DNA from 2 places in the Providencia sp. PROV208 genome. Region 2 is predicted to be linked to the other one. Evidence: predicted binding sites of a transcription regulator. Region 2 holds the regulator's gene; the other holds the start of a gene.
The links. Region 2 encodes ArgR, which controls arginine synthesis, uptake and breakdown. Its sites were predicted from a motif close to ANTGAATAAAAATACANT; they were not measured.

Region 1 (15,890 bases), on a different contig from region 2:
AGTCTAACCAAGTATCCAATGCATCAAATAGCCCTTCTTTGTCTTCTTGCATATCCTTATTGTAAGCAAGAGGTAGCCCTTTTAAGGTCATCATCATCCCAGTTAATGCCCCTTGAACACGACCACATTTACCACGAATAAGCTCCAGTGCATCCGGATTTTTCTTTTGTGGCATGAGGGATGAACCCGATGTGACTTTATCTGAAAGCTCAACAAATCCAGCTTCGCCACTATTAAAGAAAATTAAATCTTCAGCGAAACGTGATAAGTGAACCATACCGATACTCGCATCCGATAATAGCTCTAATACATGGTCTCTATCAGAAACAGTATCTAAGCTGTTACGTGTCGCAGAGGAAAACCCTAACCATGATGCTAATTGCTCACGGTCAATATCATAGGCCGTACCCGCCAACGCCCCACAACCTAATGGGCTGACATCTAAACGCTTTAAAGTATCTTGCAAACGGCTTTCATCACGAGACAACATTTCGCTATACGCTAAACACCAATGGGCGAATGTCACTGGCTGAGCACGTTGTAAGTGGGTATAGCCTGGCATCACTGCATCTTGGTTATTTTCAGCGGTGATGACCAACGCTTTTTGTAACTCATTCACAGCTTCTAATAACAGCGCCACTTGGTCTTTACACCACAGTTTTAAATCTGTCGCGACTTGGTCATTACGGCTACGACCTGTGTGCAATTTTTTTCCTAAATCACCGACTTTATCAATCAGTTTACCTTCAACCCAGCTATGAATATCTTCGGCGTCGCTTTGCAAGATAATTTCAGGATCGGCTTGCACTTCCGCCAATAGCACATTGAGTGCTTGCTCGAGAGATTTTTGCTCGCTATCAGATAACACACCAACCGTCACCAATGCTTTTGACCATGCGACTGAGCCAATAATATCTTGCTCCGCTAAGCGATAGTCAAAACGCAGTGAGTCATTAAACTGTTTAAACCGTTGATCTGCCTGCTGACTAAAACGTCCACCCCAAAGTGCCATAACGAGTCCCTACCTGATTGATAAAATAAGTGTCTGCCCGACAGCCTTATTTGGCTATCGGGGTCATACTAATAAAACTATTTTGCTTTGTTCTGCTCTTTCAGCGCACGAATACGTGAAGAGAGTGAGTAGAGGCGGATAAATCCACCAGCATGGCTGTGATCGTAAACTTCATCTTCACCAAATGTTGCAAACTCTTCAGAGTACAGGCTCTTATCTGCTTTCTTCTGGATAGCCGTCACTTGCCCTTTATACAGTTTTAGCACCACTTCACCCGTCACATCCTGAGCTAATGACTCTGCGGCGGCTTGTAAAGAATGGCGTAATGGCGCAAACCAACGACCGTCATACACGACATAAGACATTTCCAGACCTAACTGCTCACGCCATTTGTAACTATCGCGGTCCAATACCAGCTGCTCAACACCACGTAGTGCAGCCATCATGATGGTGCCCCCTGGGGTTTCATAGCAACCACGGGATTTCATACCCACTAAACGGTTTTCCACAATATCGATACGACCCACACCGTGTTTTGCGCCCAGCGTATTGAGTGTTTCTAAACAACCCAATGGAGACAATGTATTGCCATTCACCGAAACCACTTCGCCGTGTTTCACGCCAACAGTCACCAGCTCAGCTTCATCTGGTGCGTCTTTCGGATCAACTGTCCATACCCAGCAATCTTGGTTAGCCGCATTCCATGTGCTTTCCAATACGCCACCTTCAGTAGAGATATGCCATGCGTTTTCATCACGGCTGTAGATTTTTTCTAAGCTTGCAGTCGTTGGAATATTACGTTCTTTCAGGTAATCCAATAACGCTTCACGAGAACGCAGATCCCATTCACGCCAAGGTGCAATAACTTTCAGTTGTGGTGCTAATGCTGTATAGGTACTTTCGAAACGAACTTGGTCGTTACCTTTACCTGTTGCGCCATGGGCAACTGCATCCGCACCCACTTTTAGCGCAATTTCAACTTGAGCTTTGGCGATAATCGGACGTGCCATTGATGTCCCCAGCAAATAGCTACCTTCATACAGTGCACCGGTTTTCAATACTGGGTAGATATACTCTTTGATGAATTCTTCACGCAGGTCAACCACGTAGCATTCAGAAGCGCCGGATTGCAGTGCTTTTTTCTCAACGCCCACTAAATCTTCTCTGTCTTGACCCACATCGGCGACGAATGCCACGACTTCACAGTCATCGTAATTCTCTTTTAACCACGGAATGATCGCCGATGTATCTAGTCCACCAGAGTACGCTAATACAATTTTCTTAATGCCCTTTTTCATAACTTACCTATCCCATTAAATGCGTTATTTGTCTGTTTGCTTATTCAGTCCATGACTCAAGAAGCGAGAATTCGTGTACCGATTGCGGTGCCATTAAATAACGATGGCAATTGTTCTGCATGGCGCCAGCTAGCAATATCGACAGGGCGCTGTAAGGTAGAAGCCGCTTCCAGTGCCGCATTCACTTTGACAATCATGCCATCTGTAATAATGCCTTGTTCAATCAGCTTCTGTGCTTTGGTGGTGGTCATTTCATCAATTTTTTGACCTTTACCATCCAAAATGCCACTGACATCAGAAAGCAGTACCAGATCCGCATTCAATGCCTGAGCAATCGCTGTTGCGGCTTGGTCAGCGTTAACATTCATTAATTGCCCATCATTCGTGATCCCGATAGAGCTAATAATTGGCAAGTAACCCGAAGACAGTAAAAGCTTCAGTAATTTCGCATCACCCGCTTTTGCACTACCAACATGACCCAGTTCATCATTAATTTGCGTTACCACTGCGCTGTGACCATCCCCAAGAGACAATCCTACCGCTTGTAGTTGATGTTTAATCGCCCACGCTAATAATGTTTTATTCGCCGTACCGGCTAAAGCACCTACAATAATGTCAATTTGATCAGCTGGAGTCACACGCAGCCCTTGTTTCTTCACGACAGGTAATTGCAGCTTTTGCATCAATTCATCCACTAAACAACCACCACCGTGCACAATGACCAACTCACGTTGATGAGCCTGACGATAGGTTTGGATTGCCGTAAATAATCTTTCTAGCGCTTCTTCGCTATCGAGTAACACACCGCCCAGTTTAATGACTAAAGGTTGCATGGAGATTTATCCTTAATAAATTGCCATAAGAGCATTAAAGTAATGATTGCGTTTCGTTGAAACCAAACCGAATATTCATGCATTGAACCGCTTGTGCGGCGGCACCTTTTAATAGGTTATCTTCTGTCCCGACTAAAATCAGGTGTTCACCTTTCAATACAAATCCGATATCACAAAATGGCGTGCCAACAACCGATTTCAGTGCAGGTACACCTTTGTCATATAAACGAACTAACGGTTTATCGTGATACGCGCCTTTAAATGTTTGGCTAATTTGCTCCGTTGTTACGCCGGCTTTCACTTTACAAGTGATGGTCGCCAGTATACCCCGTGCAAAGTTGCCTAAATGTGGCGTGAAGATGACCTCTCTACCTAGATGTGTGGCTATTTCAGGTTGATGACGGTGGGTAAAAATACCGTATGGCTGCAAGCTCACTTCGCAGAAGCTATTGGTCATTGATGCTTTACGCCCTGCCCCTGAAACACCGCTAGTCGCATTGATCACTGGCCACATGTTTTCATCGAGTAAATCCGCTTCAATCAACGGCTTTAATGAAAGCTGAGAAACAGTTGGGTAACACCCCGGTACAGCAATCAGCTGAGCTTGGCGGATTTTATCTGCCTGCCATTCCGCTAAACCGTAAACTGCTTGCATTAACCACTCGGTGTTTGTATGTTCGAAACCGTAGTATTGCGGATAAAACGCCGCATCTTGAACACGATAAGCACCAGAAAGGTCAAAGACCACACAACCCGCTTCAAGAAACTGAGGCGCGATGTCATGACTCACTTCATGGGCGGTTGCGAGGAAAACAACATCGATACCTTTTGCCGCCTCAGCCACATCTGTGAGGGGTTGGACCGGAAGATCAATGATGCCTTTATACTGGGGATGTAAATCAGAAAAGCATTTACCCGCATCTGCACTTTGTGCAGAAACCATCAATCCAGAAAGATGAATTTCAGGATGACGTTGTAAGTAAGCGGCTAATTCTGCTCCAGTATAACCACTGGCCCCGACAATGAGTGTGTTCAACATGTGTTTTCTACCTTGTACTCGTGACCCAAACAGTTTAATGTGTATTTTTATTCAAATAAAGTGCATGAATATTGATACTATTATGGATAAAGGCTGTCAACAGTGAATATTAAATTACCTGCATTTATTGAGATTTATCGTCAATTAATCGCCACTCCGTCGATCAGTGCGACCGATTCGCAACTCGATCAGAGTAACCGAGCACTCGTGGAGCTCTTAGGTGGATGGTTAGAAACCTTAGGCTTTACGGTGAATATTCAACCGGTCCCTGATACACGAGATAAATATAACCTGTTAGCGTCGATTGGTGAGGGCAATGGCGGATTGATGCTCTGTGGTCATACGGATACTGTCCCATTTGATGACGGACGCTGGAGTAAAGATCCTTTCAAGCTCACAGAGCATGACGGCAAGCTATACGGGCTTGGTACCGCCGATATGAAAGGTTTTTTTGCTTTCATTATTGATGCGCTGCGCGATGTTGACCTCAGCACCTTAAAACGCCCATTACATATTCTCGCGACCGCCGATGAAGAAACCTCCATGGCAGGAGCGCGCTTTTTTGCTGCTAGCACGGAATTACGCCCTGATTTCGCCATTATCGGCGAACCAACATCCTTGCAGCCTATCCGAGCACATAAAGGTCACCTTTCTAATGCTATCCGCATTACGGGCCAATCAGGGCACTCCAGTGATCCCGATAGAGGCGTGAATGCGATTGAATTAATGCATGAATCCATCTCTCACCTGATGACCCTAAGAAATACATTGAAAGAACGCTATAACAACCCCGCGTTTGTTATTCCTTATCCAACAATGAACTTTGGTCATATCCATGGTGGTGATGCGGCAAACCGAATTTGTGGATGCTGTGAATTGCATATGGATATTCGCCCACTACCGGGTTTAACCTTGCAAGATCTCGACGAACTTCTCAATGAAACCCTTGAGCCAGTTCGTGCAAAATGGCCGGGTCGTTTAGCGATTGAAGAGATGCATCCCCCAATCCCTGGCTATGAGTGTCCAACGGACCATAAAATGGTCGCTGTGATTGAGCAGCTATTAAATAAAAAAGCAGAGACCGTTAACTACTGTACAGAAGCACCGTTTATCCAAGAACTTTGCCCAACGCTGGTACTCGGTCCTGGCTCTATTGAACAAGCCCACCAGCCTGATGAGTTCATCGATATGAGCTTTATTGAACCAACCCGCCAACTCATCAGCCAAATGGTCGAGCACTTCTGTTTTACTGAATAGTGTTTTACTGAATAATTTTGCACTTTATGCGGAGCCGACCAAGCTCCGCATTTTCTTCATCATGAATTTTTCTCTTGTTGTGCCTGAAAAAACATCAATTCTAGATTTGATTTAAGGGTTGACTCTCGCTCAATATCAAGTAATCTCTATCTAGACGTCTAAACGTATAGAGGTTTACATGGATGTATATAATCGGATAGTGAAACTAATAATTAAATAATAAGTCTGTTAAGGCGAGGTCACGGGTATGAGTTTCTTTCACGCAAATCAGCGCGAGGCGTTGAACCAAAATTTAGCTGAATTAGATGGGCAGATTAATGTCTCATTTGAATTTTTCCCACCTCGCTCAACAGAAATGGAACAAACTCTGTGGAAATCCATCGATAGGCTCAAAGTCTTAAAGCCGAATTTTGTCTCTGTCACCTACGGAGCCAATTCCGGTGAGCGAGACAGAACCCATAGCATCATTAAAGACATTAAAGATAAAACTGGGCTGGTGGCAGCACCTCACTTAACCTGCATTGATGCCAGTCGTGATGAGTTAAGAGCTATCGCACGGGATTATTGGGATAACGGTATTCGCCATATTGTTGCGTTACGCGGCGATCTCCCCGATAACAGCCAAAAGCCTGAGCTGTATGCTGAGCATCTAGTCGAGTTACTGAAAACAGAAGCTGACTTTGATATTTCAGTGGCAGCTTACCCAGAGGTACACCCAGAAGCTAAAAGCGCCCAAGCAGATTTAATTAATTTAAAGAAAAAAATTGAGGCTGGTGCCAACCGCGCAATTACTCAGTTTTTCTTCGATGTGGAAAGCTATCTACGCTTTCGTGATCGCTGCGTTGCAACCGGCATTGATGTGGAAATTGTTCCAGGAATTTTGCCTGTCTCTAACTTCCGCCAGCTCGAACGTTTTGCCAAGCTCACCAACGTGCGTATTCCAAGTTGGATGAACAGAATGTATGAAGGGTTAGATGATGACCCTGAAAGCCGTAATCTTGTTGGTGCATCGATTGCGATGGATATGGTGAAAATTTTAAGTCGTGAAGGGGTAAAGGATTTCCATTTTTATACCTTAAACCGCTCTGAGTTAACGTATGCTATTTGCCATACCTTAGGTGTCAGACCGCAATAACGCTTCTATTCCATATAACTTATCGGGCTATTTCATCAGAAATGAATTAGCTCGATAATATTTCCTATTTATCACGTCACTTGTAAATTACACTCAAAATTAGAGTAAATATAACACATCATTATTAGACTGGTTTAGTAAGAATATTACAGAAATAATTTCAAAAACACGTCTAAATAGAATTAAATACAGTAAGCTTTTAATTTAAAATATGAAGATAGATCAATCCAAAACAAATAGTCTTTTAATGATGAATTATACAATGTCATTAAAACCCTAGAAAAACGCTACGTTATCTTTAATAATGACAGTACCTCACATCATAGAAATATTAATTTTCAATAACTTACCCCTCTCACCAAAAATCACATCCTATTGATACAGCTCACTTTTTTACATTAAATGACTTAGTGAAATTTCAAATTAACAGCGTTGTAAAATTGTTACTTTGGATTAACTTCAAATTTAAATTATATTTACTATGAAAACAAACCATCAAAATAACCACGATTAAAATAAGACTTTTCCTTAAATGACTTTATTCTAATTTATTTTTATGCTTATATGAAAATATAAGTTCACTGATCCTTCCTAGTAATACTGTCTCAATTATTGAGGAGATTCGTTGTATGAATAATAAATCAGTATCTTCAAAATATAGTGAATTAGATGATATCTATGCATCACTTGATTTATCCCAATCATTACCAAAATCGAAATTCCCAACCAAAGAAAGCGACCCACGAAATGTCTTTAGTGCGGTGCGTGATGAGTTAATGCTAGATGGTAATTCCCGACAAAACTTAGCGACATTTTGCCAAACATGGGTTGATGATGAAATTCGCAGTTTGATGGATCTCTCTATCGACAAAAACATGATTGATAAAGATGAATATCCACAAACTGCCGAAATTGAAAATCGTTGTGTGCATATGCTAGCCGATTTATGGCACTCCCCTGATGCACTCAATACATTAGGTTGTTCAACCATTGGTTCTTCTGAAGCGGCAATGTTGGGCGGTTTAGCGTTAAAATGGCAATGGCGTAAAAAACAAGCCGCCAAAGGAAAACCGACCGATAAACCCAATTTAATTTGTGGTCCAGTACAAATCTGCTGGCATAAATTTGCGCGTTATTTTGATGTCGAACTGCGTGAGATCCCACTGGAAGGCGACCGCCTGATTATGAGCCCTGAAGAGGTCATCAAACGTGTCGATGAAAACACTATCGGTGTTGTTCCAACATTAGGTGTGACCTTCACTTGCCAATATGAACCCGTAAAAGCCGTACATGATGCACTGGATAAACTGCAAAAAGAGACGGGCTTAGATATTCCTATTCACGTGGATGGTGCAAGTGGTGGTTTCCTCGCACCTTTCTGCGCGCCGACATTGGAATGGGATTTCCGTTTACCACGCGTCAAATCCATCAACGCCTCTGGGCACAAATTCGGTTTAGCGCCATTAGGTGCTGGATGGGTTGTTTGGCGTGAAGCGAAAGACCTTCCTGAAGAGCTTATTTTCAATGTGAACTACCTTGGCGGTAACATGCCAACTTTCGCCTTGAACTTCTCTCGTCCTGGTGGGCAAATTATTGCTCAATACTACAATTTCCTACGCCTTGGTCGCGAAGGCTACGCAAAAATTCATAATGCGTGTTATGCCACCGCCCAATATCTCGCCCGTGAAATTGAAAAACTGGGTCCATTTGAGATGATTTTTGATGGCGATAGTGCCAAAGGTATCCCTGCACTTGCATGGAAATTAAAAGATGGCGTAAAAAACAGTAACTACTCTTTATACGATATTGCTGACAAATTACGTAGTCGCGGTTGGCAAGTTCCTGCCTACTCAATGCCTGCAAACCGCGAAGATCTGGTTATCCAACGTATTCTCGTCCGTCATGGTGTTAGCCTAGACCTTGCCTCATTACTCATTGAAGACTTCAAGCGTACTCTCGAATATTTCGAGAAACACCCAGTCAGTACACCACTTTCTGAAGAAGAAAGCGGTGGATTCAATCACAGCTAATCCTTAGTCGTTTATCCAGTCGGCGTATCCATTCGTGCGCCGACTGATTTCAGAAACATATGACAGGAGAATGAGCATGGCGACGTCAACAGCAGCTCCGGCCGCAAAACAACTCACCTTGTTAGGTTTTTTTGCGATCACCGCTTCCATGGTGATGGCAGTCTATGAATATCCGACATTCGCCACATCGGGTTTCAGTTTAGTCTTCTTTTTACTCTTGGGGGGATTACTGTGGTTTATTCCTGTTGCCCTCTGCGCTGCCGAAATGGCAACTGTTGAAGGCTGGGAGGAAGGCGGTATTTTCGCGTGGGTATCCAACACATTGGGAGAACGTTGGGGATTTGCAGCTATTTCATTTGGCTATCTACAAATTGCGATAGGGTTCATTCCGATGCTGTACTTTGTGCTCGGGGCACTATCCTATATTTTAAATTGGCCTGAATTAAACACCGACCCCATCACCAAAACTATCGGTGCACTGGTGATTTTATGGGTACTCGCTTTTACCCAATTTGGTGGTACAAAATATACAGCCAGCATCGCAAAAGTCGGTTTCTTTGCTGGGATTTTATTACCCGCTCTAATTCTCGTTGGATTAGCAATCAGCTATCTCGCGAGCGGTGCACCTTTAGCTATCGAGATGAGCACAAAAACGTTTATTCCTGATTTCACACAAATCGGCACCTTAGTCGTCTTTGTGGCGTTTATCCTGAGTTACATGGGAGTCGAAGCTTCTGCAACTCACGTTAATGAGATGAAGAATCCTGGGCGAGATTACCCAGCAGCAATGTTTTTACTGATGATTGCAGCAATTTGCCTCAGTTCAATTGGTGGGTTATCTGTTGCTGCGGTGATCCCAAACAGTGAAATCAACCTGTCTGCTGGTGTGGTACAAACCTTTGAAGTGCTCGTTAGCCACTTTAATTCAACCCTAGATTGGGCAGTACGAATTATTGCCGCTTTACTGTTACTGGGTGTATTAGCAGAAATTGCATCTTGGATTGTGGGACCTTCCCGTGGGATGTATGTGGCTGCCCAGAAAGGCATTCTGCCGAAAAGCTTTGCGAAAGTGAATAAAAATGGCGTGCCCGTCACATTAGTTATTTCACAATTGCTGATCACCACGGTTGCCATTATTGTGCTAACCAATACAGGTGGCGGCGGAAACATGTCCTTCCTTATCGCCTTAGCGTTAACTGTGGTTATTTATCTGTGTAGCTACTTTATGCTGTTCTTGGGTTATATGCATTTAGTCTGCAAACAATCTGATAAAAAACGGGCATTCAACATTCCGGGCGGTAATGGTCTTAAATTGTTAATCGCCGTTGTTGGATTGGTCATTTCAATTTTGGCTTTCGTTGTGTCGTTCTTCCCACCAAGCTCATTACCGGGTGGCGCAGATGACACTACTTACGTCACACTGCTAGCCGTGAGTTTTGTGATAATCTTCCTGCTACCTTTTGTGATTTATGCTTTCCATAATAAAGCCGGAAAATCCACTAACGTTTCCATGGTGCACATCAAAACCCACAATGCCCCCGCAAACCATTTCTTTATCCATCCACGGGCGCGTTCTCCTTATCATTTAATTCATAATGATAAGAACAAAAAATAACCCTCGACCATAAACTAAAAAGGCTGCCAATTGGCAGCCTTTTTACTGACAGTAATTAATTGCTAACCTGTATTACGCATACCCGCTGCGACACCAGCAATCGTCACCATCAACGCTTGTTCCACACGAGGGTCTGGATGCTCTTGCTGACGAGAACGCTGAAGTAATTCTGCTTGAAGTACGTTAAGTGGGTCGGTATAGACGTTACGCAGTGCGATGGATTCAGCGATCCACGGTAAATCTGCCATAAGGGCTTCGTCTTTAGACACCGCCAATACGCTCTTAATATCTTCCGATAACTGGTCACGTAGTTTTTGCCCTAACGGCCATAAGCGTTTTTCCACGAGGCAATGGTCATAGTATTCCGCCAGCCATAAATCCGCTTTCGCATACACCATTTCTAACATCGCAATACGCGTTTTGAAGAATGTCCACTCTTGCCACATTTCATCAAGAACGGCTTGCTTGCCTTCTTTTTCAATAACATGTTTCAGTGCTGCCCCAGCACCTAACCATGCAGGTAACATTAGACGGTTTTGCGTCCAAGCAAAAATCCAAGGGATCGCGCGCAGCGTTTCTACCCCACCTGTAGGACGGCGTTTTGCAGGTCGAGAACCTAATGGTAATTTACCTAATTCTAATTCTGGCGTTGCGGCTCGGAAATAAGGAACAAAGTCGGGTTGTTCGCGGACATAATCACGATACATCGCGCAGGAGACATCCGATAAGGAATTCATCACCGATTTCCACGCTTCTTTAGGTTCCGGTGGTGGCAGTAGGTTAGCTTCGAGGATTGCACTTGCATACATCGCCAAACTGCTAATGGTTACTTGCGGTAAACCAAACTTAAAGCGAATCATCTCGCCCTGTTCCGTCACACGCAATCCACCTTTTAGGCTTCCCGGTGGTTGAGAAAGCAACGCAGAATGTGCAGGTGCACCGCCTCGACCAATGGTGCCGCCGCGACCGTGGAACAGTGTCAGTTTCACACCTTCTTTGTCACACAGTTTAATCAACGCATCTTGCGCACGGTATTGCGCCCATGATGCCGCCATCACCCCGGCATCTTTCGCTGAGTCTGAATAACCAATCATCACCATTTGGCGATCGTCAATCAGATCTCGATACCACTCAATACTGAGCAGCTTGGTCATCACACTTTCCGCGTTATTTAAATCTTCCAGCGTTTCAAATAGGGGTGCAACTGGCAATTTGATTGAGGCGCCAGCTTCTTTTAGCAGCAATTTCACGGCTAAAACATCGGATGGTACTTTTGCCATTGAGATCACGTAAGCTGCAATGGAATCATTCTTCGCTTTGGCAATGACGCGACACGTTTCGAATACTTCTTGCGTTTCTGGCGTTGGTTGCCAGTTTTGTGGGATCAATGGACGACGCGATTGCAGCTCGGTCAGTAAGAAATCTTGTTTCTCTTGTTCAGACCAATCGCCATAATTACCCAGCCCTAAATATTCAGTCAGCTCAGACAACGCATCGGTATGACGAGTGCTCTCTTGGCGCACATCGATGCGCACTAATTGCAGACCAAAACTGCGGATACGCCGTAAAGTATCTAACAATGAGCCATTAGCAATAATGCTCATGTTGCAGGCCACCAAAGATTGGTAGCAAGCGTATAGCGGATCCCATAATTGGGCATTATCCGTCAGTAAATCTGCGGGAGGCAGGACTTGCTCGCCCTTCACGCGACGTTCCAAATATTCCAATGTAGAGAATAACTGACTACGCAAATTTTTGGCTATTTGACGATAAGGTTCATCCACCTCATCACCGCCCGCCAGAGCACGCAATTCAGGCGTTGCTTCCGTCATAGAAAGTTCAGACACCAGCACTTGAATATCTTTTAAGAATAAATCTGCGGCTTTCCAACGACTTAATAATAAAACATGGCGGGTCACTTCAGCGGTGACGTTCGGGTTACCATCACGGTCACCGCCCATCCATGAGGTAAAGCGAATTGGGTTTGCTTCAACAGGTAATTGTGCGCCAATCGATTCTTCGAGCTGTTCGTTGAATTCCCGTAAAAATGCAGGAACACCTTCCCATAAGGAATTTTCAACCACGGCAAAACCCCATTTCGCTTCATCAATGGGTGTTGGACGAATTTTACGGATTTCATCAGTATGCCAAGATTGTGCCACCAGCTGACGTAAACGGCGCATGATATTGTTACGCTCGTAGTCGGCTAAATCATCATGATCGAGCTGAGATAAACAGGTGTTCACCTCAACCAATTTATGAATTAAAGTGCGGCGCGCAATTTCTGTTGGGTGAGCGGTGAGAACTAATTCGATAGAAAGCTCTTCAACCGCTTTTTGAATATCTTCGTGGCTAAAATCGTGCTCTTTCAAGCGCCCAAATAGCTTTTGCAGGGCAACAGGATTGCTGGCCGCTTCGCCATGAGGAGAAATACTGTGGTACTGCTCTGCCACGTTGGTTAAGTTTAAGAATTGGTTAAATGCCCTCGCAACGGGTAGTAGCTCATCGTTAGTGAGTGTTTGCAAGGTCATTAATAATTTTTGGCGCTGAACTTCATTACCCGCACGGGAGGATTTGGATAGCTTACGAATGGACTCAACCTTGTCGAGGATATCTTCACCAAGAGCGTCTTTGATGGTATCACCGAGTAGCTTACCCAACATACTGACATTACTGCGCATTGCGGAATATTGCTGATTCATGGGACTCCTGATCTTGTGCTGTTGGCAGGATGCCACCCCGCTTCTGGTGAACGGTTAACAAACTGCGCTGGATTTCCTGTAATAAAATTTCAGTCGGCTAGAATTATGTTTTGTGATGCAGACCGCGAATTTCACCCTGTACCCTATATTCATATCAGAAAAAAAGTGCTTTGGGTGATTTTTATGAAATTTAATTACAGCTCTATTTTTATTAATTTTTCTTATTTAAGTATTGTTTCAGCGCAATCTATCGTCGATTCAGCACTTTTAAGTCATGAATCTTACTTAAGAATAAAATAGGAATGAGAAAATTTGAGAAACAGCGTTAGCGCACGAGTCAATCTACCCCGTGCGCCTTGGATAATAACGGGTAATGCCGTTTATAAAAGCTGAGAAAGTCGATTCAGGTCTGACTGAATTGCACCGGCAGTCACATCTCGTCCAGCCCCCGGACCACGAATGACTAATGGGTTATCACGGTACCAACGGCTTTCTATCGCAAATACGTTGTCGCCCGGCAATAAAGACGCAAGAGGATGCTCAGGTTTAACCGCCTCAACCCCCACTTTCGCTTTGCCTTTTACCGCATCAAAACGCGCCACGTAACGCAGAACCAGTCCCAATTCACGTGCTGCTTCTAAGCGCTGCTGCATCTGCTCGTTAATCACCGCACTATTTTCGAAGAATTCATCCAGTGAACCCGTTTCGGCTTGCGCTGGCACTAAAGATTCCACACGAACCTCATCAGGCTCAATATCATAGCCCGCTTCTCGCGCTAGAATAATCAGCTTGCGCATAACATCTTGCCCAGACAAATCAATGCGAGGATCTGGCTCCGTTAATCCTTGTTGCCACGCTTGCTCCACTAATTCACTGAATGGTACCGAGCCATCAAATTGTAAGAATAACCATGATAATGTCCCAGAGAAGATCCCGCTGATCGCCAAAATGGCATCACCGCTTTCTTTGAGATCACGCACGGCGTAGTTGATCGGTAAGCCAGCACCAACAGTTGCATTGTACAGCCAGTGACGCCCTGTTTTGGCGAATGCGTCACGAATGTCACGATACTGCTGAGTGGGTGCCGCACCCGCTATCTTATTTGCACTGATCACATGGAAACCGTAACTGGCAAAATCCACATAACTATTAGCCAATTCACCACTGGCCGTCACATCCAACACAATCAAGTCATCGTATGGGTGTGCTCGCATCCATAAAAACAGATTATCGTCCTGATGCTCCACCGCTTCATCATCAAAGAAGGCTAACGCACGACTTGGATCAATACCTTGGTAATTCAGTAAGCTACGACGGCTATCGACAACTCCCGCCAGCACAAAATCAAAATCACTGCGTGCTGAAATATTTTGCTGCTCGACTGAAAACAGCTCTAGCCAACGAGCTCCGATATTGCCTTTCCCAAACAACACTAAGCCAATACGCTTTTCGGCGCGGAATAAGCTTTGGTGCATTCCTTGAATAATATGTTCAGTTTGATTAGTACGCAGTACCGCAACTAAGCTAATGCCATCTTCTGAGTGCCAGATAAACTCAACAGGCTGTCCTTTGAGTTCTTCATAGAAACGGTGGCTGTGCAGTGGTTTTTTACACACGCCAGCACCGACCAGAGCGACCAGAGAAAAACCTTCACGTAATGAAAGCGACCCCGGTAGCGCAGCTTCTTCCAACACATTCAATGCGCTTTCCACCACTTCTGAGGTGTAGCAAAGCTGCAAAATTGCACGATCGTGGTGGATGCCCCGCGCCAGTGGGCGAAGCTGTACGCGCTTTAATAATAAATCCACATCTTTGCAAATCTGATTAAAATCGCGACCTGCTGCAATACGCAACTCAATTAAGCAAACATCATTGTGACTAGTGACAATTTTTGCGCCTGTACCCGATGCTAATACACGCTCAATTTTAGTCGAGCCTTGTTCTGGCTGGTAGCTACAGCGCAGCTGCAAATCAATATTACTGACCGAAACGGGCTGTAAAGTACGCGTGTGCAATACAGGTGCAGCAAGGCGAGCCAATTCACTCGCTTCATCTAAACGTAAAAGTGGGAGCAAACACGCATCCTTGACCTTACGAGGGTCGGCGCTGTATACCCCTGCGACATCACTCCAAATCGTCACTTTATCCACATCCGCTAATGCCCCAACTTGGGTTGCGGAATAGTCGCTACCATTACGACCTAAAAGGACAGTTTCACCTTTTTGGTTACGGGAAATAAAGCCTGTTACCACAAGACGGCGTTGCGGATATTGCACGAGTAGTTGCTGTAACAGCTGGCGAGACTGAATTTCATCCACTTGAGGCTGAGCCGCTCTTTCTGCACGTAGAAATGCGCGTGCATCCAACCAAGCGCTTGCCATATCAAACTGTTCTAGTACAGCGGACATGAGCCGTGCAGACCAAATTTCACCGTGTCCGACGACTTCAGCATAAGTGGCATCATTGATGGGTTTGTCCAATAAACTGCTGAGTCGCTCTAAATCTGCGATAAAAAGTGAATTTAATTCGTCTGCCTGCGCTTCCGGTAATAAACCGGTGATCAAATCTTGTTGATAACGGCGCAGTGTTTGCTGCACTTGATGAGCCGAAATGCGGTCACTCTGACTCAATTTTAGCCAACTAATCAGCTGGTTTGTGGTACTCCCTGCCGCAGAAACAACCATTAAATCGCCGGGTTGGCTATAGTTCGCCATAATGGTAGCAACACGCTGATAACATTTCACATCAGCTAAACTACTTCCCCCAAACTTATGTAACTGTCGGTGACAAGGGATCACCTCAAATGCTGTTATTGCACTCATCAAAAACTCCGCTAACGTTATGACGCAACCTTAAATGCGTGGCTCAAATCTGCGATAAGATCCTGACTATCTTCTAGACCAACCGAAATGCGCAGTAAACTATCCGTAATACCTGCTGCAGCTCGCGCTTCAGAAGACATGCCGGCA
Region 2 (15,890 bases):
CAAGATTAATAGATGGTGATAGTAATCAGATGGCGGTAGAATATGCCATTTTCAATACTAACCAAGCAAAAAATCGATGAATCTTAACAAAAAACAAATTCAACACCTAAAAAGTCTCGCTCATCACTTAAACCCAGTTGTTATGATTGGCAACAATGGTTTAACTGAGGGTGTTTTGGCTGAAATCGAAGTCTCATTAGCACACCATGAGCTTATCAAAGTCAAAATCGCTGGCGAAGATCGTGAAACTAAAAATTTGATCGCTGAAGCGATTGTTCGCGAAACTGGTGCAGCAAATGTTCAAGTTATCGGTAAAATTCTTGTTCTCTATCGTCCATCAGTAGAGCGCAAAATTAGTTTACCTAAATAATAACTACTCATTTATATAAAAATGCCATTGAACGCATGTTTTATATGACGAAAAAGGCCGCCAGCGGCCTTTTTCTCTAAATCAGTAAAATAATATAACCAATTCAGGGAAATAGGAATCAGATATACTCAACTTTAAGAATTTCGAATTCAACATCTCCGCCCGGTGTCTTAATTGTCACGACATCATCAACTTCTTTACCCACTAACCCACGTGCAATCGGTGAGTTCACTGAGATTAAGTTCACTTTAATGTCAGCTTCATCATCACCTACGATTCGATAGGTTAACTCTTCGTCAGTATCCACATTCAATACAGAAACCGTCGCACCAAAAATGACTCGACCATTATTTGCCATTTTTGTCACGTCAATCACTTGAGAATGAGAAAGTTTAGATTCAATCTCTTGAATACGGCCTTCACAAAAGCCTTGTTGCTCACGCGCAGCATGATATTCCGCGTTTTCTTTTAAATCGCCATGTTCGCGAGCTTCAGCAATCGAAGCAATAATTTCAGGGCGACGGACAGATTTCAGATACTCGAGCTCTTCTCTTAGCTTGTTAGCACCAAATACCGTCATTGGAATCTGTTTCATTTGATAAATACCTCTAATTCAATCCTATCTAAAAAAAAGTATCTTCCTGATTTTGTAACAACAGTACACCGAACACCAGGGTATGTAGGGGGTGTTCAACAACTTAGGGTGTCAATAACTCAATCAGACCAACTTAATGACTTATCTTATCATACTGTTCGCTATTTTAACTGAGAGTTAATAGCGGATCATCGTTTACTTTATTGGGCATTACACTTTAGTATGTGCACTATGTCTACCCTAATGCGTGAAATATATGTCGCTACTAACATCAACCAGAAAATTAATCTTCACTTTAGGGCTTGCCTTCATCACGTCGCAAGCTTCTGCTATCCCTATCGATGATTACAAGCAGTATCTCCCTGACGGCACTAACCTTGCTCTGGTTGCGCAAAAAGTAGGAAGTAATACCCCTCTTATCGATTATAACGCTCAACAGATGGCTCTGCCCGCCAGTACACAAAAAGTTGTTACTGCCCTTGCTGCATTATTACAACTTGGTCCTGACTACCGTTTTGTGACTAACTTTGAAACCAATGGAAAGTTGAATAACAATACATTGTCTGGGGACTTGGTGATCCGTTTTAGTGGAGACCCAACCTTAACGCGCCAGCAAATTCGAAATATGGTCAATGCCTTGAAACAAATCGGCATACATAAAGTCGATGGTGATCTTATTGTCGATATTTCAGCTTTTGCTAGCCATGATAAAGCACCTGGCTGGGTATGGAACGACATGACACAGTGTTTTAGTGCTCCGCCGGCTGCCGCAATTATTGATCGAAACTGTTTTTCTGTTTCCCTTTACCCATCAGATAAAGCTGGGGAGATGGCATATATCAAAACAGCGAGTTTCTACCCCGTTAATATGTTTAGTGAGGTCAAAACCCTCGCTAAAGGCTCACCAGAAGCTCGTTACTGCGAGTTAGACGTTGTTCCTGGCGAATTGAATCGCTATACCTTAACAGGCTGCTTAACCCAACGTAGCGAACCCTTGCCACTCGCATTTGCTGTACAAAATGGTGCCAGTTACTCAGGTGCTATCGTCAAAAATGAACTACAGGTTGCAGGTATTGAGCTATCCGGAGCGGTTAAAAAACGAACTCAACCAACACCTCAGTCTCAAGTACTCGTCAAAACAGAATCCAAGCCACTGCATGATCTATTAAAAATCATGCTGAAAAAATCAGATAACATGATTGCTGATACTGTTTTTAGAACCATTGGTCGGGATTATTATGGTGTACCGGGTACTTGGCGCTCAGGCTCTGATGCGGTTAGACAAGTTCTCAAACAAAAAGCAGGTATTGATTTGGGCAACACAGTAATGGTCGATGGTTCTGGTTTATCTCGCCATAACTTGATCACCCCTGCGACAATGATGCAAGTTTTGCAATTTATCGCGAAAAATGATCAGCAGCTCGATTACATTTCAATGCTGCCACTTGCAGGGCATGACGGGACATTACGTTATCGTGGTGGCTTGGATGAGGCTGGAGTCAATGGCAAAGTATCAGCGAAAACAGGAGCACTACAAGGCGTTTATAACCTCGCAGGCTTTATCACAACTGCGAGTGGCGAAAAAGTGGCATTTGTTCAGTTTATTTCTGCTTATGCAGTTCCACAAAGTCAATACAACAGCCGCCGGGTACCATTGGTTCGTTTTGAAAGCCGCCTTTATCGCGATCTCTATCAGAAGAACTGATCCTATCAAAGATCCTTTTAGGATCTAGATAATAAAAAAGGCACAACCTTCGCAAGTTGTGCCTTTTTATGTGACTTAAGAATGCTTATTTTTGATAAATGAATTCGACACCTTCGTCGTCATCTTCATCCCAATCATCATCCCAGTCGTCATCAAGATCTTCAGCACCAGAAAGCTGCTCTTTGTGGTAATCATCCCACATGAATTCAACTTTTTCTGGTTGGCTATTTTCATCTTCAACTGCCATATTACGCGGCTGTGTATTCATGAACTCCATGATATCCCAACACAGTGCTTTCACACCTTCGTGGTTCACCGCAGAAATCATATAATACTTATCTTCCCAGCCCATACCTTTGGCAATTTCGGCTGCACGTTTTGCAGACTCTTCTTCACCTAAGATATCCACTTTGTTGAAGACTAACCAACGTGGTTTTTGTGCCAGTTTTTCGCTGTATTTCTCTAATTCACCCACGATGATCTTGGCATTTTCTACTGGATCCGATTCGTCAATTGGGCAAATATCAATAAGATGCAGTAATACACGACAGCGTTCTAAGTGCTTCAGGAATTGAATCCCCAGACCCGCACCTTCTGCCGCGCCTTCGATCAACCCAGGAATATCTGCAACTACAAAGCTTTGCTCGTTATCCATACGTACCACACCCAGGCTTGGGACCAAGGTAGTAAATGGATAATCTGCAACTTTTGGTTTTGCAGCTGATACGGAGCGAATAAAGGTGGATTTACCCGCATTCGGCATCCCCAGCATTCCTACGTCCGCAAGTAACATCAATTCTAATAAGATCTCACGCGTTTCACCTTTTGTTCCCATGGTACGCTGACGCGGAGCACGGTTAACAGAAGATTTGAAACGGGTGTTACCAAGCCCATGGAAACCGCCTTTAGCGACCATGTGGCGTTGATCGTGACGAGTCATGTCACAGAGTACTTCGTTGGTGCCAAGATCGCGTACACGCGTTCCTACAGGGACTTTTACCGTGATGTCTTGACCACGTTTACCTGTACACTCACGGCTTTGACCATTTTGACCACGTTCTGCACGAAATGATTTTTCAAAACGATAGTCAATCAGCGTGTTAAGGTTTTCGTCTGCCTGTAAGTAGACATCTCCACCGTCACCACCGTCACCACCGTCAGGTCCACCTTTCGGGATATATTTTTCACGGCGGAAGCTGACACAACCATTGCCACCATCTCCTGCCACGACCAAAATTTTGGCTTCATCTACAAATTTCATAATTCTTTCTCCGTCTGCTGGCCATTATAGTGCCGAATGGCGGTATTACCCAGAGATGGCGTATTCTGAATATAAAAAGCCCCGCAAAAGGTTTTTGCAGGGCTTTAATTCAAAAATTAAAAGTCAGAAAACTTATTCAGCTTCGATGCTGATAAATTTACGATTGTTAGGACCTTTAACTTCAAATTTAACTTTACCGTCCGCTAATGCGAACAGAGTGTGGTCACGGCCACAACCAACGTTGTTACCTGCGTGGAACTTAGTACCACGTTGACGAACGATGATGCTACCTGCTAATACAGCTTCACCACCAAAACGTTTAACACCTAAACGTTTTGCTTCTGAGTCACGACCGTTACGAGTCGAACCACCAGCCTTTTTGTGTGCCATTAATCTGCTCTCCTAAATCTTAAGCGATGACAGTGATCTTAACATCAGTGAACCACTGACGGTGACCTTGCTGTTTACGGCTGTGTTTACGACGACGGAACTTAACGATTTTAACTTTATCGCCACGACCGTGTGCAACTACTTCCGCTTTCACTTTAACGCCTTCAACGATAGGAGCACCGATTTGGATCTCATCGCCATTAGCAACCATCAGAACGTGATCAAATTCAACAGTTTCACCTGTTGCGATGTCCAGCTTTTCTAGGCGGACAGTTTGACCTTCGCTAACTCGGTGTTGTTTACCACCACTTTGGAAAACCGCGTACATATTAACTCCGCTTTCCGCGTACTCGCTAAATATTTCAATTCCAGAGCACGCTATAAAATATTCACAATAGGGCGCGAATTCTACGCAAAAAAGCAGCAGAACACAAGCCTATAATGCAGTTAGATTACAAAAAATACGACTTTTTTATCAGTCATATCTTTTTCCAGCTGATTTATCAGGAATATCTTGAATTGTTACTTATTTAAACATTTTTTGCATTTCACCCGATAATCTTATTATTAATAGTGTTATGCTTACGTCATTACTGTGATATCGGTTTTCCCATTTTTGACTTAGGGAATTCCCCAAAAACTAATAATATGAATATATTACAATGAATTTAGAATCTATCGTTGAACTGACAGCCGAGGATATGTCAGCAGTAAATGAAGCGATCCTCAGCCAATTAAACTCAGACGTAGCATTAATCAATCAATTAGGTTATTACATCGTGAGTGGGGGCGGAAAAAGGATCCGTCCGATGATCGCGATCCTTGCGGGACGATCCCTTGGCTATTCTGAACACAAACATATCCAAGTCGCTGCATTAATTGAATTTATCCATACAGCCACTTTATTGCATGATGATGTGGTCGATGAATCGGATATGCGTCGCGGGAAGCAGACAGCTAATGCGGTATTTGGTAATGCTGCAAGCGTATTAGTGGGCGACTTTATTTATACACGATCCTTCCAGATGATGACGGATCTGGATTCGATGCGTGTTCTAAAACTCATGTCTGAAGCCACCAACGTGATTGCAGAAGGTGAAGTTTTACAGCTGATGAACTGTAACGATCCTGATATTACTGAAGAGAGCTATATGCAGGTGATCTACAGTAAAACTGCGCGCCTATTTGAAGCGGCATCCCATGCCTCCGCTATTTTAGCTAATGCAACACCTGAGCAAGAGAAAGCATTGCAAGACTATGGTCGCTATATTGGTACGGCATTCCAATTAGTTGACGATCTTCTGGATTATGATGCTGATAATACTCAATTGGGTAAAAATACAGGTGATGATCTTGATGAAGGGAAACCAACGCTCCCACTATTACATGCAATGCAACATGGTAATGAAGAAGAGTCAGCTCTGATCAGGCAAGCCATTGAGCAAGGTAATGGGCGTCATCTGTTAGAAACCGTTCTTAGCACAATGAAACGCTGTGGCTCCTTAGAATACACATACCAACGTGCGCAAGAAGAGGCACAAAAAGCCATTGATGCTTTAAATGCGCTTGAAGACTCTGTTTATAAAGAAGCCTTGATTGGCTTAGCACATGTAGCAATTCAGCGTCATTCATAACCATAGATAGAGCACGACACAAACAATTAAAAGGGTGAAAGTGATTTCACCCTTTTAATTTCCTACTCTTCTTCAGGCTCAATTTTAGCCAATAATGACGATAGCCCGTGACGAAGAATATATTTTACGAACGTTTTCCGCTCAGCTTCAGTCAATTGATAATAAGCTTCAGACCAAATTTGTAGCGCATCAATCCGCTGCACTTGATAAGGTGTCGATGGCTCGTGAAGTGAGAGTTGCCTTTGGATCTCATTTGGTAAACTTTCTACATAGTATTCAACGGCCTTCCCTTGAACACCTCTTTTTCGACGATTTTTCCAACCTTCCCTTCTTGCCATCAAGTTAATGCCTTGAGGTGAAGATGGAAGACCTTCTAACCCTGCTAATTCTTTCGCAGTGAACCACAATTTTTTCATAATATCACTTTTACGCTTAGCTTATATTTTGCAACCTGCTTTTGTCGCTATACCAAAGTTATTTTTCTAAAAATTTATTCGATTCAATACAGTATGTAATTTACATGTGATTATTTTGATTAATAAGATCAATTAACGCTAAAGCACCTTTACGCATAATGAATGATAAAACTGCCACTCGCTCATCATGGGAAAGCTGGTTATACGCTTCCTGCCAAATATGTGCATGCTCATCACGTTTAACGTGATAAATCCTTGGAGCTTCATACATCACGGTTGGTTCTTCGAGATCAATGGGAATCGAACTAATATGGTATTCAAGTGCTTTACCTTGAATCCCCCTTCGCTTTCGACTCAACCAATTTTCTCTCCTTGCCATCGCATTTATTCCCTGAGTACTTGATGGAAGCCCCTGACGACCAACGAGTTCTTTTGCTGTTAACCATTCTTTAATCATTATCGACGCTCCTTGTCATTACGATAACGACTTCGATTAACTAAAAACTTTCCTTATTTTCTTAATCATTTCAATACCTACTTTTAATATTAAAAATAATTGTTACTAAGTTATATAGATATCGGTATTTTCTGTTTTATATCAATAGACTTATAGTATGGATTAAGAAATTCATTCTTTTTAAATAATTCAATACATTATTAAGAAATATAAATCTTCGCGATAAAGAGAATAAATATAAGAAATTATAAAAAATAGAGAGCTAACCACGATGAGTTATTTTTATTTTCAATGCGTTAGCTAAACTCACAATAATTATCTAAATCTTTCTACTATTTTCATAAAAATAACGACAGTTTCATAAAAATGAATTTTAAGAAAAAATTAGAAATTATTATTGGGAAATTCTGTTATTTTATTTCCAATAACAGAACAATTGTACTGAATGTACCACAATATTCTGTTAGATGTACCACTAACTCTACATGATTCTGAGTGAAAAAAGGATTAAAAAATGATGTTACGGAAATCAAACTGGCACCCAGCAGATATCATTGCGGCATTACGCAAACGTGGAACAACTCTTGCCGCTATTTCTCGTGAAGCGGGGCTTAGCTCATCAACTCTCGCGAATGCACTATCGCGACCTTGGCCAAAAGGTGAATGGATCATCGCAAACTTTTTAGGTATTCACCCATCCGAAATTTGGCCTAGCCGCTATTATGACCCCATGACGGGTGAACTCTTAGAAAGAAGGATTCGAGATAAACCAAGAAAAGTCACAGAAATAGGAGAAATAGAAAACAGGGAGCCAACAGAGGAAAACAGTTAAAATTCGTCTTCATTCCTATTCAGCGCTGAAAGATAAAATATATTATTTCTCTCATTAATAATGAGCGGTATTACTCTATTACACCTTCGGGGGATTTCCCCTTATTTTGATAAGTGAAAACTTATAAAACATGAAAATAAAGGGCTGAATTGCATCAAACAATTCAGCCCTTATTTAAGCGTTAAATCTTAACTAGCATTAGCTGTTAATGAATTTTTCACCTAATTCGATATCTGCTTTCAGTACGCCTAACATCTCTTTCAGCGCTTTCTCTTCAAATGCACTTAACTTACCAATTGGTAAATGTTTTTCGATACCGTTTTTACCTAATACAACAGGTTGTGCGAAGAAGCGAGCGTGTTCACCTTCACCTTCTGTGTATACGCATTCAACCACGTTGCTTTCGCCTTGAAGACCACGGACCAGAGATAAGCCCAGACGAGCTGCTGCTTGACCCATAGATAATGTTGCTGACCCGCCACCTGCTTTAGCTTCAACCACTTCAGTGCCCGCGTTCTGAATACGCTTAGTCAGTGCAGCAATTTCTTCATCAGTGAAGCTAACACCTGGAATTTGAGACAGTAATGGCAAAATTGTCACACCTGAGTGTCCACCGATAACCGGCACTTCGATTTCGTGGGTTTTCTTGCCTTTTAATTCAGCAACAAACGTATTTGAACGAATGATGTCCAGTGTGGTTACACCAAACAGACGGTTTTTATCATATACGCCCGCTTTTTTCAGGACTTCAGCCGCGATAGCCACGGTAGTATTCACTGGGTTAGTAATAATACCAACCAGTGCTTTCGGGCAGGTGACCGCGATTTGTTGAACAAGGTTACGTACAATGCCTGCGTTCACATTAAACAGGTCAGAGCGATCCATTCCTGGCTTACGTGCAACACCCGCAGAAATTAATACAACATCTGCACCTTTCAGTGCTGGTGTAGCATCTTCACCCGCGAAACCAACAACTTTAACGTCTGTAGGGATGTGGCTTAAATCAGCAGCAACACCCGGAGTGACTGGCGCGATGTCGTAGAGGGAGAGTTCTGAACCTGCTGGGAGCTGGTTTTTGAGAAGAAGGGCGAGAGCCTGACCGATACCACCTGCTGCACCTAGGACTGCAACTTTCATTCTAAAACTCCTTAATTGTACTTTAAAATATATGAATTCATCTGACTACGCACTAAACATATTACTTATAAAAAACAATTCTTTAACAGTTAGAGAGAAGTGTTAACGCAAGATAAATCACCAACACAATAGGGCTATTCTAAACAAATTCCTTATCTGTTAATGAGATAACGGGCACTTTTTTAACAAATAGTTTTTATTGCTATTGCATTTAACATCAAATGTAATTTTACTTGATGCTTTATTAATCACCGATTAATAATTTAACATTTTTTTCACAGCAACTTATTGTTAAACCAAATTATTTTTAAACTAAATTTCAAACCAACAATTTAAGATAATCACGCGCTTCCTACCAGAAAAACCGTATCTTAAATCGCTCATTAAACCATCAAAACTCAATTATCTTGCATAAAAATGCACTTTTCCACATAATACAGCTCAGTTTAATACCAAAAAGATGGGTTAATTATGCGCACTATGTCGAAACAAGAAGACTTGGTAAAAGCCTTTAAAGCACTCCTTAAAGAGGAAAAGTTCAGCTCCCAAGCAGAAATTGTGATTGCGCTTCAAGAGCAAGGCTTCGAAAACATTAATCAATCTAAAATTTCCAGAATGTTAACGAAGTTTGGTGCTGTACGTACCCGCAACGCAAAAATGGAAATGGTGTATTGTTTACCTACCGAGCCAGGTGTCCCAACTGCTACTAGCCCATTGAAAAACTTAGTTTTAGATGTTGATTACAACCACTCTGTCGTTGTGATCCGTACCAGTCCAGGGGCAGCACAGCTCATCGCCCGACTGCTAGACTCCCTCGGCAAAGCTGAAGGTATCTTAGGCAGCATCGCTGGTGATGATACGATTTTCTCCACACCAACGAATGATTTTACGACTCGCGAACTGTACGAAGCCATTCAGGTTCTCTTTGAACAAGAACTTTAGTCCTTTCCCGTCGCTTTATATATCTAAAAAGAGGGAACTGAGTTCCCTCTTTTCATTTTTGGCACTATAGTGACCCGTCTTCCACTGATTCTTATCGAGATAAACCTGTGTTATTTGAGATCTTAAGAAACATCGTTCACTACGGTTTCCATTTTTTAGTGCCTTTTTTATTTGGCTATTTATTTTGGCGAAAAAATTGGAAGCTTGCTGGATTATTAATGGTCTCAACGATGGTTATCGATCTCGACCATCTTCTTGCGGATCCTATTTTTGATCCTGATCGTTGCGGTGTGGGTTTCCATCCTATGCATACAATTTGGGCGGCAATCGCTTATGTTGTGCTGTTCTTTTTCCCATCTTGGAAATTAAAAGCTATTGCTGTCGGATGCCTGTTCCATCTATTTACTGATTCTGTAGATTGTTATTTAGGCAACGTGAAGAAAGAGATACAGGGTACGGTATTAAGCTGTTCAGGTCCTCCTGCTTCAGCAAATACCGAAATTCTTCAGCAACTATAAAAAAGCCCCAACAAACTGTTAGGGCTTTTATGTGAAGTTTTGATATTACTCTTCCGGTTTTGCTTCCGCTTTACGCTTCAATCCAGCGAGTAGCTTTTCATGGATCCCACCAAACCCGCCATTACTCATGACTAAAATGTGGTCGCCAGGTTGAGCTGTCTCAATCACCATGTTGGCGAGAGCATCAATATCAGCGTGCCAACGCGCTGGCTGCACACAATGCTCCGCAATTTCCGTTACCATCCACGGAATATTGGCGGGTTGGAATAAAAAGACCTCATCCGCACGACCTAAAGCTGGCGCGATATCATTCTTACTGATCCCCATTTTCATGGTATTTGAGCGAGGCTCCAGCACAGCAATAATACGTGAAGTACCACCAACTTTGCTACGTAATGCCTCTAACGTCGCTAAAATTGCCGTTGGATGGTGAGCGAAGTCATCATAAACACTAACCTCATTCTCAACACCGCGTAGCTCAAGACGGCGACGCGCATTAATAAATTTATCCAATGCTAAACAGGCTTCTTTCGCAGGAACCCCAACATGGTGAGCAGCTGCAATTGCCATCAAGCCATTTTGAATATTGTGATTACCCACTTGGGACCAGTTCACTTCACCCACTTTTTCTTGCTGGTAATACACTTCAAACTGGCTACCATCATGATTGAGTTTCACTGCATGCCATTCGCCGTTTTCTCCCACCAGCTCCTGTTCACTCCAGCACCCCATGTTCATGACTTGTTTGAGGTTACTATCATTACTAGGCATAAAGATTTTGCCACTACTAGGTACAATACGAACCAAATGATGGAATTGCTTTTGAATCGCTTCTAGATTTTCAAAAATATCCGCATGGTCAAACTCAAGGTTATTCAAAATCAGAGTTTTAGGGCTGTAATGAACAAACTTGGAACGTTTATCAAAGAATGCACAATCGTACTCATCCGCTTCAATGACAAAGAAAGGACTCTTACCAATTTGGGAAGAAACATCAAAGTTCCCCGGAACACCGCCAATCAGGAAGCCAGGTTCATAGCCACAATCTTGGAGGATCCACGCAAGCATCCCCGCGGTTGTTGTTTTACCGTGAGTACCTGCAACCGCTAATACCCAACGCTCAGGAAGAACATGATCATGGAGCCATTGAGGCCCTGAGGTATAAGGTAAACCGCGCTCTAATACCGCTTCAACACACGGATTTCCACGGGTCATCGCATTCCCAATCACCACCATATCGGGGATTGGCTCTAACTGTGCGGGATCAAATCCTTGAATTAGTTCAATGCCTTGTTTTTCAAGCAATGTACTCATCGGTGGGTAGACGTTTGCATCAGACCCAGTCACTTTGTGCCCTAAAGAACGAGCCAAAATGGCTAAGCTGCCCATAAAGGTTCCGCATATGCCTAAAATATGTATGTGCATTCTTTTCCATCCAATAGCATGAGGTTTGTCACTATTCTACTATTCTACTCATCAATCACCGGTTTATAAATGTATTAGCCTATTAATCTTTTCTTTATTTAGATAAACTCTCCGCCCGAGGGTACAATAAAGACCCGCAAATTTCTGTCAATTTTATTCAGGACCTTCGTCATGAAAACATTAGGCGAATTCATCGTCGAAAAGCAACAAGATTTTCCTCATGCAACAGGTGAGCTGACTGCATTACTGTCAGCGATTAAACTGGGCGCTAAAATTATCCATCGTGATATTAACAAAGCTGGACTCGTTGACATTCTCGGCACTAGTGGTGTGTCGAATGTCCAAGGTGAAGTTCAGATGAAGCTTGACCTGTATGCAAACGAAAAACTGAAAGCGGCTTTGAAAGCGCGCGGAGAAGTTGCCGGTATCGCCTCTGAAGAAGAAGATGAAATCGTCATTTTCGAAGGTGATCGTGCAGAAAACGCGAAATATGTTGTTTTAATGGACCCACTAGATGGTTCTTCGAACATCGATGTAAACGTTTCCGTTGGAACTATCTTCTCTATTTATCACCGTATTACTCCAATTGGTCAACCGGTTACAGAAGCTGACTTCTTACAACCTGGTAACCGCCAAGTTGCTGCGGGCTATGTAGTTTACGGTTCATCAACCATGTTGGTCTACACCACAGGTTTCGGTGTTCATGCTTTCACCTACGACCCATCATTAGGTGTATTCTGTCTGTCTCATGAAAAAGTCATGTTCCCAGCAGAAGGTAAAATGTATTCCATTAACGAAGGTAACTACATCAAGTTCCCTATGGGTGTGAAGAAATACATTAAATATTGCCAAGAGCAAGATGAAGCAACCCACCGCCCATATACCACTCGTTATATCGGCTCTTTAGTGGCAGACTTCCACCGTAACCTGCTCAAAGGTGGTATTTACATTTACCCAAGCACCGCAAGTCACCCTACGGGTAAACTGCGCCTTCTGTACGAATGCAACCCAATTTCATTCTTAGCGGAACAAGCTGGCGGTAAAGCAAGCGATGGTACTAACCGCGTGTTAGACATCGTCCCAACTAAATTGCACCAACGTGTGCCGTTCTTTGTGGGCACGAAAGCCATGGTTGAAAAAGCGGAATCCTTTATGCGTGAGTACCCTGACGCAGAATAATCAACATTCCGTTTGACCTGAAGGCGAGGCTCTCTCGCCTTTTTTGATCGAATTTCTCTCCAACTAGTGAGTTTTACCTCTCTTTGCGGCTATAATGTCCCCCACGTTATTTTAAGCACTCATAAGGATACATTTTAATGGGCCTGAACAATGTACCGGCAGGTAAAGAACTGCCTGAAGATATCTACGTAATTATCGAAATTCCAGCTAACGCTGATCCAATCAAATATGAAGTTGATAAAGAATCTGGCGCATTGTTTGTAGACCGTTTCATGTCTACTGCGATGTTCTATCCATGCAACTATGGTTACATCAACAATACTCTGTCTTTAGATGGTGACCCTGTTGACGTTTTAGTACCAACTCCATACCCATTACAACCAGGTTCAGTTATCCGCTGCCGTCCAGTTGGCGTGCTGAAAATGACTGACGAATCTGGTGAAGATGCAAAATTAGTTGCAGTACCACACACTAAACTGAGCAAAGAATACGACCACATCAAAGATGTGAACGATATTCCTGAGCTGCTGCGTGCACAAATCACTCACTTCTTTGAGCATTACAAAGATTTAGAAAAAGGTAAGTGGGTTAAAGTTGATGGTTGGGAGAATGCGGAAGCTGCTAAAGCTGAAATTATCGCTTCTTTCGAACGCGCTGCAAAAAAATAATTAATCCCTTCCGTGGATAGAAAAAGCACTGGTTTTTGCCAGTGCTTTTTTTTATCTCAATGTTTATCACGCAAGCTGGCTGTATTTCAAAAAAGAGAATTCAATACGATGAGCCACGCTTAGTGCATATGAAAAAACGCCGGTCACTGATACAGTGCCGGCGTTTTTTTATTACGGATTCACTACGGATTACTCTTCTTCATTGCGCTTTAGCCAATCACCACTTTTGATGCGGGGAAGACCTTCAACTGAATGTTTGTAGAGATAAATCCACGCATTACCATAAGGTGTCGGGATTAACTCGCGCTCGTAATCTTGCGAATTTTTCTTTAATTCGTCTAACTCAGTTAAGATAGAGGGATTAATGCGATAAACTTCGCATTCAATCGTGCCATTCCCTCGAACAACCGCTGGATAATATCCAAGGTCATACAGTTCATAGCCTTCTAGCTTATGCTCACCTAGCAGCTGAGCATAAGTCATCCAGTGATGATTCCCTTGCTTGCGTCTTAAACTGCCATAAACAATGATACGCATATATTAAAACTCGAATTGGTAAAGCAGGTCTAAAGCCTGATTAACGCCAGAAATTGCTTCTAAATACAGTTTCGGCATGACTCTATAGCGTAAAGTGAGCGTCGCTAGAGAATCAAATATGCCAACTCCATACTTAACTTGCAAGTCGTTCGTAATTTTCCCACTCACAACCACTTGCGAGCTATCACCTACGCCTTGCGTATCAACTGCTAAATCTGACACGCCAAATGTTTCACCAATTTTACCCACTAATTGACCACTTTGAGCAACGCCCAACCCGATCAACATTGAAGTCATTTGTGACCCATTCGCATCCCCACTATCAAGCCCTTCTCCTCTTAACAGATAGGAAAGTGCTTCTTGCTGTGTTTTTGCGGGCTCAGAGAATATCTCAACTTTCGGCTTATCGGCAAGTCCTGTAACTTTGACTCCAGCGATAACATCATCGGCTGTATTATCTGGGTTACGAATTGCTTCTAAGTTTAAGAATGGCTGATCCGCAGGTCCAGAGAACTGAATTTGCCCTTTACGCACAATCAAATCTTGCCCATAAGCACGGAAACGCCCAGAAGGAATATCCACTTGACCGTTTAAGCTTAACCCCTGCTTATTCTGAACAACTTTTAATAAGCCTGTTAGCTGAGCTTTCAAACCGAACGCATCCAGACGCACATCATGACCAATATTAATATTTAAATTCGTTTGGATTGGGATCGAGGGCTGTTTCGGGTTAATTGGCTTTAATTGATCATCTAACATGACGACATCAGAAGAAGCGCTAACTGCTGACTCAGGCAGTTCTTGTACAGTAATTCGTGCCCATGGAATGGTCACACTCCCATTTAATGTTAGCAACTTCGGTGAAGCCTCTAAAATGAGATCAGGTTGCACATCAATTTTGATCATCGGTGGCAGAGAAACACGTAAATTGTTCCCTCTTGCCAATATTTTTGCTCGCCACGCATCGATATTTCGCCAATCGGCATCACCATCAATATTGAGGTAACCTTCTGGGGTCTTAATCTGACCGACCATCACCGAACTGGTGCCATTAAAGTTAATCGCTAGTTGGCTATTTTGAATATCAAACGGAATCAAACCAGATTTAATTTCTAGGCCAGATAACGTGACATTACCGTTCATTAATGGATTATAAGCCGAGCCACCTACGCGTAAATTTGCATTCAAATTCCCATTTGCAATGTCTTTTTCACCCAGCAGTGGTTTGATTAAGCCCAACGTAATGGCATTGATTTCGATATTACCGGAAAGGAGACGCTTTCTTTCTAGGTCAGAAATTTGTACATTTCCTTTGAATTGCCCATTGTTAGCAATCTTCAATAACCAATTCAGATCCGCTCTACCATTTTTAAGACCAGCATTTAATGTCAGCGTATCAAACTCAATAGGTAAACGCGCACCATCAACAAACTGCACGACTTTGACGCCATCACCATTCAGGTCGACTTTCACCTGTGGCAGGCTACCATCTGCTTTCCAAACTGCGTTCGCTCGCCCAGTAAATACGCCTGTAGCCCGTGTATCACTAGGCATGAAAGGTTTGATCATCGCAAGATCAAAACGCTCTAATACAATATCTGCGCTACCGCTTTTACCGGCCTTAACAGGCTTAGGTACACACAAGCGCGCATTTGGATTTACCCAGCAATGGCTACCAATCAACACTTCTTGCGTGGTGTTGTTGTAATTCAAGGACATTGCTTGATTAAGACGCCATTCTCCAACTTCAGTATCAAACAAAGTGTTACTTAAATTACCTTTCCAAACCTCAGTCTGGCGATCGAAGCTACCCGCAAGAGCAAG

Region 1: a site for ArgR is predicted at 4,221-4,238, ahead of argC (N-acetyl-gamma-glutamyl-phosphate reductase). Genes of this name have one in related genera too.

The regions. Positions count from the first base shown of each region.
Region 1 is NZ_JAMPNS010000022.1:10,108-25,997, forward strand. It holds gene argH (argininosuccinate lyase) at 1-1,012, opposite strand, end outside; gene PR766_RS16285 (argininosuccinate synthase) at 1,090-2,310, opposite strand; gene argB (acetylglutamate kinase) at 2,367-3,143, opposite strand; gene argC (N-acetyl-gamma-glutamyl-phosphate reductase) at 3,178-4,182, opposite strand; gene argE (acetylornithine deacetylase) at 4,285-5,439, shown strand; gene metF (methylenetetrahydrofolate reductase) at 5,687-6,574, shown strand; gene PR766_RS16310 (glutamate decarboxylase) at 7,204-8,604, shown strand; gene gadC (glutamate:gamma-aminobutyrate antiporter) at 8,681-10,219, shown strand; gene ppc (phosphoenolpyruvate carboxylase) at 10,282-12,921, opposite strand; gene PR766_RS16325 (bifunctional aspartate kinase/homoserine dehydrogenase II) at 13,302-15,743, opposite strand; gene metB (cystathionine gamma-synthase) at 15,761-15,890, opposite strand, start outside.
Region 2 is NZ_JAMPNS010000004.1:109,253-125,142, reverse strand. It holds gene yhbY (ribosome assembly RNA-binding protein YhbY) at 77-370, shown strand; gene greA (transcription elongation factor GreA) at 489-965, opposite strand; gene dacB (serine-type D-Ala-D-Ala carboxypeptidase) at 1,222-2,670, shown strand; gene cgtA (Obg family GTPase CgtA) at 2,756-3,931, opposite strand; gene rpmA (50S ribosomal protein L27) at 4,064-4,321, opposite strand; gene rplU (50S ribosomal protein L21) at 4,341-4,649, opposite strand; gene ispB (octaprenyl diphosphate synthase) at 4,984-5,955, shown strand; gene PR766_RS03920 (DNA-binding protein) at 6,018-6,371, opposite strand; gene PR766_RS03915 (DNA-binding protein) at 6,472-6,828, opposite strand; gene PR766_RS03910 (helix-turn-helix domain-containing protein) at 7,343-7,660, shown strand; gene mdh (malate dehydrogenase) at 7,859-8,797, opposite strand; gene argR (transcriptional regulator ArgR) at 9,269-9,739, shown strand; gene PR766_RS03895 (DUF6122 family protein) at 9,847-10,257, shown strand; gene mpl (UDP-N-acetylmuramate:L-alanyl-gamma-D-glutamyl-meso-diaminopimelate ligase) at 10,303-11,682, opposite strand; gene fbp (class 1 fructose-bisphosphatase) at 11,854-12,861, shown strand; gene ppa (inorganic diphosphatase) at 12,999-13,529, shown strand; gene PR766_RS03875 (gamma-glutamylcyclotransferase family protein) at 13,719-14,066, opposite strand; gene tamB (autotransporter assembly complex protein TamB) at 14,070-15,890, opposite strand, start outside.